One region of the Tardiphaga sp. 172_B4_N1_3 genome, then DNA from elsewhere that is predicted to be linked to it. Evidence: riboswitches for the same ligand, from Rfam matches in the RefSeq annotation. Region 1 holds a riboswitch; the other holds the start of a gene.

Region 1 (3,495 bases):
CGCTGCTGCGACGACGCATAGTCGCATCAACAGAAGCGACGCGTTTGGTGACAGCAAGATCGTGGATCTTCGACGATGCGACCCGCGCGGCTGCCGCCGCATCCGACGCAGCGAGCTTTGCGGCGACATCCGCGCGACTGCCAGCCAAGGCGGATCCGAGCGCCGCCAGTTCCTCCATTTTCTGGACTGAAAAGGCCAGCCAGCTTTTGACGTCCGGATCGAGATCAGTCTCAAGGCTGAGATCGATCGGCACATGTAGCAGCGAGCAGGACGGCGCGAGCTCAACGCGATCCCTCCCCAGGAGATCGACCATGGGCTCCAACCCATCGAGCAGACTGGACAAATCGGACCGCCAGATATTGCGGCCATCGATCACGCCCAGCGAGAGGATCATGTCCTTCCGCGCCTTCGCAGCGACTTCATCGAACTGGTCCTGCGCGCGGACCAGATCGAGATGAAGCCCGGCGACGGGAAGCGACAGGGCCAGATCGAGGTTGTCGCCCAGCTCACCAAAATACGTGTTCAGCATGATCCTGAGTTGCGGAACCGCTTCGGCAAAAGCCGCATAAGTCTTTTGCAGCGCCTGCCGGGCGGGCGCGTCGAGATCGAGCACCAGACACGGCTCATCCAGTTGCACCCATTCGGCGCCGCTGTCGGCTAATTCCCCGAGCACCTCGACATAGACGGGCAGCAATCGATCGAGCAGCGTCACCGGGTCGAATGACGCATCCGCGCTCTTGGCCAGTTTGAGATAGGTCACGGGCCCAACCAGCACAGGTCGTGTCTGATAACCCAGCGATCTCGCCTCCTCGTACTCCTTGATCGGCTTGCGCGATGCGAGACTGAAGGTCTGATCCTGCGCCAGTTCAGGCACCATGAAATGGTAGTTGGTATCAAACCATTTGGTCATCTCCTGTGCTGGTACGCCTTGCGACGTATCATGCGTATGAGAGCCGTGCGTGCAGGCCTCGTCATGCGCATCGCCTTGTGATCCACGCGCCATGGCAAAGTAGGTCGCGAAGGAAACGTCTCCTCCCTTCCAGCCATAGACCTTCGGAATGGCGCCTACCATGACGCTGGTATCGAGTACCTGATCGTAGAATGAGAAGTCGTTCGACGGCATAACCGTGATCCCGAGCGACTTCTGACGTGCCCAGTTTGCGGCACGCAGCCCGACGCCGACATCGATCAGCGCATTCTCGTCGATTGCACCGGACCAATAGCTTTCCAGCGCCATCTTGAGCTCACGCCGCGGACCGATCCGTGGCGTTCCCAACGTAGCAACAGGAAGCGAGGACGTAGATTTGGCAGAAGACTTGGAAGAAGTAGACTTTGACACAGTAGACATGGCTTAACCCCAATGATTGGGGGCAAAAGGCCAAAGTGACACGTCTGGATTCCACGACGGCAGTCGCGGAATCGCAACCGCACCACCGGGACACCCCGCCCGAGGACGTTTATGTTGTCGAGGCAGGTCTCCTGGCTTGCGGGTCAATGCTGCCGTCCGGCCTTCCCAAAACCTTTGCGGGTCTCAGTGACTTTAATGGACAGCGGCTCACCGCTTACAGTTGCGGGGGCAGCTCCGGCCTTGGCTTAACGCCTCACCGGCTTCCCTCTTAGCTTCGGGCAAACCTTCCCGAAGAACCACGACATGTCCACATATGGGCAACATCGCGCGGCAGTCAACCGAGCTTGCGCGCGCAAGCTGCCCACTCGCAGCAGCGCGTTGAAGACTCCGGAGCTGGAGTGGGCCGTAGCCCCGAGATCAAACGCATCAAGCCCGGCACGAGGCCGGGCTTGCTTAAATGCGAACTACACTTCGTGGATTGCGCTTACGCCCCGTTGAGGAACTGCAGCGGATCGACCGGCGACGAGCCCTTGCGGATCTCGAAGTGAAGCTGCGGCGAAGTAACCTCACCGGACTGGCCGGACTTGCCGATCACCTGACCGCGCTTGATGGTCTCGCCACGCTTCACCATCAGCTCACTCGCATGGGCATATGCGGTGACGTAGCCGTTGGAGTGACGAACGAGGACCAGATTGCCGTAACCCTTCAGCTCGTTGCCGGAATAGGCAACGACGCCATCTTCGGCAGCCTTGATCGGCGTGCCTTCCGGCACGGCGACGTTGATGCCGTCGTTGGACTTGCCATTGGTCTTGGCGCCGTAGCCTGTGACCACGCGGCCGCGCACCGGCCAACGGAACGTCGGCAAAGCGCCGGTTGCGTCAGCGGCTTTAGTCGGCGATTCCGGCGCGGTTTCTTCAGGCGTCGTCGTGGCACTTGCCAGGCGGGCCTTCTGTGCGGGTTCGGCAGACGCAACACGGGCCACGGCAGCGGACGTGACCGCGCCAGCCGGAGCGGCCGTCACGGCTGCGACGGGCGCAGCGAGCGGCGCGGCTACAGGAGCTGCGTTGGCCGTACGCGCACCGGGTACCGTGATCTTGGAGCCGAGCTTCAATTGGGCAGTCGGCGCCAGACCATTGGCGCGCGCGAGTTCGGCGACCGACACGTTGTTCCGACGCGAGATGCTCATCAGCGTATCGCCGCGATTGACGAAATGCGTGGTCGATGTGCCGACGGCAGGTTTGCTCGGAGCAGCAGCAACGGCCGGAGTTGCCGCGGCGCCCTGACGCGGAATGATCAGCGACTGGCCGGGCGACAGCGCGCGCGGCCCCTTGTAGCCATTGGCCTGCAGGATCGCAGCCGACGAGACGTTGTAGCGTTTCGCCAGACCATCGAGCGTATCGCTGGTGCCGACGATGATCGAGGTGCCGCCATCACGGGCAAGGCCGTTGGTCGCTGCAACCGAGCGCGGTGCCGTGGAGCCGGTGGTTTCGATCGGCGCACGTGCGGGCGGCGGCGTATACATACCGTTGCCGCCCCCGCTGACGGGAGCAGCCGATGCAACCGGACGGGCTGTCGGATAGGACTGCGGCGCCGAGATCGGCGGCGGCAAAGGCTGGGATTGATACTGCGGCTGCGGATTATAGGCCGGGCGCTGATACTGCGGCAGCTCCTGGCGCTCGACCGGCGCGCGCGGTGCTCGCTGCGGCACCGAGCCGGTGGTTTCGCCTTGCCAGCCAAAGCCACGGGACTGACCTGAGTCAAAATTTGGATTCTGAGATAGCCGTGTCTGCATGTCGGCGCTGCAGCCGGCAAAACCGATAGACATCAGCGCCAGCACCGCGACCTGCGGAGCGCGGCGCGAGTAAAGCAACTCGACAACGCTGGACATTGGTTACTCACTCATACGCAACAAACAACTGAATTGAGTAAACACCGTCTCCGTTACCAAGCCTTTAACCTTGCGACCAACACGTGACAGCCGTTCACGAACTTTTTTCAGAGTTCGCGCGCGATGCCCGGAAGTGCAGGCACGAAACGTACATCCACGAGCTCCTTTCGCTCCAATCCATCCCCGGTTTTGCGAATCCGGACCAGGGTCTGGACGCCATTATGAGGACCAACCGGCGCAAGCAGAATACCCCCCTCCT
Region 2 (3,495 bases), 4.7 Mb from region 1:
GCGGTGTTCATATCGTGGGTGCGGCGGCGGTCGTCGCCGGTGTTCTTGCGGAGATCGAGGAATTCCTCGATGTCGATGTGCCAGGTCTCGAGATAGGCGCAGACTGCGCCCTTGCGCTTGCCGCCCTGGTTGACGGCGATGGCCGTATCATTGGCGACCTTCAGGAATGGCACGACGCCCTGACTCTCGCCATTGGTGCCCTTGATATGCGCGCCGAGACCGCGCACCCGAGTCCAGTCATTGCCGAGACCACCGGAATATTTCGCCAGCAGCGCATTGTCCTTCACCGACTTGAAGATGCCGTCGAGATCGTCCGCCACCGTGGTGAGGAAGCAGGACGACAGCTGCGGCCGCTGCGTACCCGAATTGAACAGCGTCGGCGTCGAGGCCATGAAGTCGAACGACGACAGCAGATTGTAGAATTCGATGGCGCGGGCTTCGCGGTCGATCTCGCGCAGCGCGAGGCCCATGGCGACGCGCATGAAGAAGGCCTGCGGCAGTTCGATGCGATTGCCCTGCACATGCAGGAAGTAGCGGTCATAGAGCGTCTGCAATCCCAGGAACTGGAACTGAAGGTCCCCTTCCGGCTTTAGCGCGGCGGCGATGCGCTTGAGATCGAAGCGCGCGAGTTCGGGATCGAGCAGCTCGGCCGCAATGCCGGTCTTGATATAGGCGCCGAAATATTCAGCGTAGCGCGTGGTCATGTCGGCCTGCGACGCGTGGGTCGGCGTGGCCCCGACAAAGGACAGGACTTCGGTACGCAGTTTGTCGAGCAGCAGGCGGGCGCTGACAAAGGTGTAATTCGGCTCCTGCTCCACCAGCGTGCGCGCGGCCATGATGCCGGCCAGTGCCAGCTCATCCAGCGTGATGCCGTCATAGAGATTGCGGCGGGTTTCCTCGAGCACCGGGGCGGCATCGACGCCGTCAAGGCCGGCGCAGGCCTCGTTGACGATCAGCGCCAGACGCGCCGAATCGAGCGGGGCGCGGGTGCCGTTGGCGAGCGTGACATGCAGCACCGGTGCGGTGGAGACGAGCGCCGGCTTCGCGGCCAGTTCTTCGGCGCGGGTGCGAGCGCGCTCCTCGCGGTACAGCACATAGGCGCGCGCCACCTTGTGGTGCTCGCTGCGCATCAGCGCCAGTTCGACCTGATCCTGGACGTCCTCGATATGGAAGGTGCGGCCTTCACCGACGCGGCGCGTCAATGCAGCCACGACTTCGCCGGTCAGTTGTTCCACCGCCTCATGGACGCGGCGCGAGGCCGCTGCCGTGTGGCCCTCGACGGCCAGAAAGGCCTTGGTCATCGCGACGGAAATCTTGCTGCCGTCGAAGGGCGACACCGTGCCGTTGCGCCGGATGATCTGCATTGAGGGTTCGCGCGCAGGCGCAGCGAGCGTTTCCGGCGACAGTTGAATCAGCGGCGCATGAGCCGCATCGCGTCCGTTGGACAAAACAGAAGAGGAAGTAGGCATCGGCAAGACCCCGTGTGATGCATCAAGCAATGGGGGCTGGGGCCGAAAGGACGCTGCAAAATACACGGCGGAGATCCGCCGGCATTGCCTGCAAGCGACCGCTGGGACACCCCGCCCATGGACGTTCTGGTGTCGCGGCAGGTCTCCTGGCTCGCAGGTCAATGTCTGTTTCAGCCTTCCCGATGCTTGCGCATCAGTGACTTCAATCGAAACAGACTCACTGCTTACAGTTGCGGGGGCAGCGCCGGAATATGACGCAAAACAGCGTCTTTACCGGCTTCCCTCTTAGCCACCAAGTCTTGCGACCAGGCGGACCGTGACATCTACATTTGGTGTGACCCGCGGTGAAGTGTCAAGCGAGCATTGGCGCCGAACGCAACAAATTCGGTAGGGCTGTTGGTTCAGTGGACAACCGCTTGCGTGGCGGAAACCGCGGGGTCGTTGGCGGTTTCTGCACGATGCGATTCGTTGCCGCCGAGCACCGCGAAGCGCAGAACATCGTGATCAACCGATGGAGGATGCGATGCGCGACCTGATGACGACCACTGAAAGGATCAACTTCAGCGCTTTCGTAGAGCGAGCCGGTGCGCTCACGGCGTTCGAGACGAGGGATCAGATCGCCCGGCGCCGCCTCGACGAGATGCTGAACGAAGCGCTGATGGACAGCTTTCCTGCGAGCGATCCGATTTCTTCGCTGCAACTCGCCTGAGCAGAATCAGACCGCGCGAAAGCTGGCCCGATACTGGCTGGGCGTCAGGCCCAGCCGTCGCACGAAGACCTGACGCATATGTTCGGCGGTGGTGAAACCGGATTCATAGGCCACGACCTTGAGCGGCAGATCGCTGCCTTCGAGGCGGTTGCGTGCCGTGTCGATCCGGGCGCCCTCGACAAAATCTGCCGGCGTCATTTTGGTCTCGAGCTTGAACACCCGCGCGAAGGTGCGCGCGCTCATGCCCGCCACATCGGCCAGTTCATCCACGCTGTGTGCGTCACGCAGATGCGCCATCACATGGGCATGGACTCGCGCGATCGGCGAGTCCGGCTCGGCCGGCGGTACCAGATAGGGACTGAATTGCGACTGGCCACCCTGGCGCTGCGCCACCACAACCAGACGCTTGGCTACGGCCAGCGCGACATCCGCGCCATGATCTTCCTGGACCAGTGCGAGACCGAGATCGATCCCTGCGGTGACGCCGGCCGACGTCACCAGCGCGCCATCGCGGCTATAGATGCGATCGAACTCCACATGCGCCTTGGGGAAACGCAACGCCAATAGCGGCGCATTCTGCCAGTGCGTCGTCACAGTCTTGTCGTCGAGCAGGCCTGCATGGCCGAGCGCGAATGCCCCGGTGCACACCGAACCGTAACGCCCCGCTTGGAGCGCCGCATTGGCCAGCCACTCTGTAAGCTGCGGGTCGGGCTCTGCCGTCGGCAGCCCAGACCCGCCGGCCACCAGAACCAGATCCCAGGGCTTGTCCGCATCACTGAACGCCAGATCGGCCGATATCCGCAAACCGTTCGATGCACGCAGCGGCGCGCAGTCTGCAGCGACAAGTGTGATGTCGTAGCCGTCGCCCGGCGCAACGAAGCCATTGGCCTCCATGAACACATCAAGCGGACCGGCTACGTCCAGCGACTGGACGCCCGGAAAGATCGCAAGAGCAACGGTCTTCATGGTGATGCTTCATTCCGACGGCGAGGAAAGGCCCAAGTCAATCTGAATAGATAGTCGTCTTGCGGCAGGAAATCACGGGCGAATGGCAGCTTTGCAGGGCGCGGCGCGATTGCGAGGACACCGCCCGCCGGCGACAACGGATGCATCACCCCCCCCGCAAGGAGCATCTCATGAGCAAAACCATCGCCGGCATCAAAGTGCCCGACAGCGCCCTCGCCCGCCAGGTCGATCAGCTGGTGCGCGACACCGAAAGCGATCTTCTGTATCATCATTCCAATCGGGTTTTCCTGTTCGGCGCGCTCGCCGGACAGCGCAAGGGTCTCAAAGTCGATTCCGAGTTACTTTATGTCG

Evidence for each region. Region 1 has a riboswitch for cobalamin ahead of metE (5-methyltetrahydropteroyltriglutamate--homocysteine S-methyltransferase). Riboswitches for the same ligand answer to the same signal wherever they lie in the genome.
Region 2: it holds a riboswitch for cobalamin, as region 1 does, so the genes downstream of both, AB7783_RS29110 (ribonucleoside-diphosphate reductase subunit alpha) here and metE (5-methyltetrahydropteroyltriglutamate--homocysteine S-methyltransferase) in region 1, are expected to answer to the same signal.

Annotation. Positions count from the first base shown of each region.
Region 1 covers NZ_CP197238.1:1,459,541-1,463,035, reverse strand. Annotated here, with positions in the region: gene metE (5-methyltetrahydropteroyltriglutamate--homocysteine S-methyltransferase) at 1-1,348, opposite strand, end outside; cobalamin riboswitch at 1,453-1,664, opposite strand; gene AB7783_RS06615 (peptidoglycan DD-metalloendopeptidase family protein) at 1,833-3,236, opposite strand; gene AB7783_RS06610 (protein-L-isoaspartate(D-aspartate) O-methyltransferase) at 3,344-3,495, opposite strand, start outside.
Region 2 covers NZ_CP197238.1:6,171,933-6,175,427, reverse strand. Annotated here, with positions in the region: gene AB7783_RS29110 (ribonucleoside-diphosphate reductase subunit alpha) at 1-1,469, opposite strand, end outside; cobalamin riboswitch at 1,589-1,803, opposite strand; gene AB7783_RS29105 (hypothetical protein) at 1,993-2,178, shown strand; gene AB7783_RS29100 (GlxA family transcriptional regulator) at 2,185-3,150, opposite strand; gene AB7783_RS29095 (HD domain-containing protein) at 3,315-3,495, shown strand, end outside.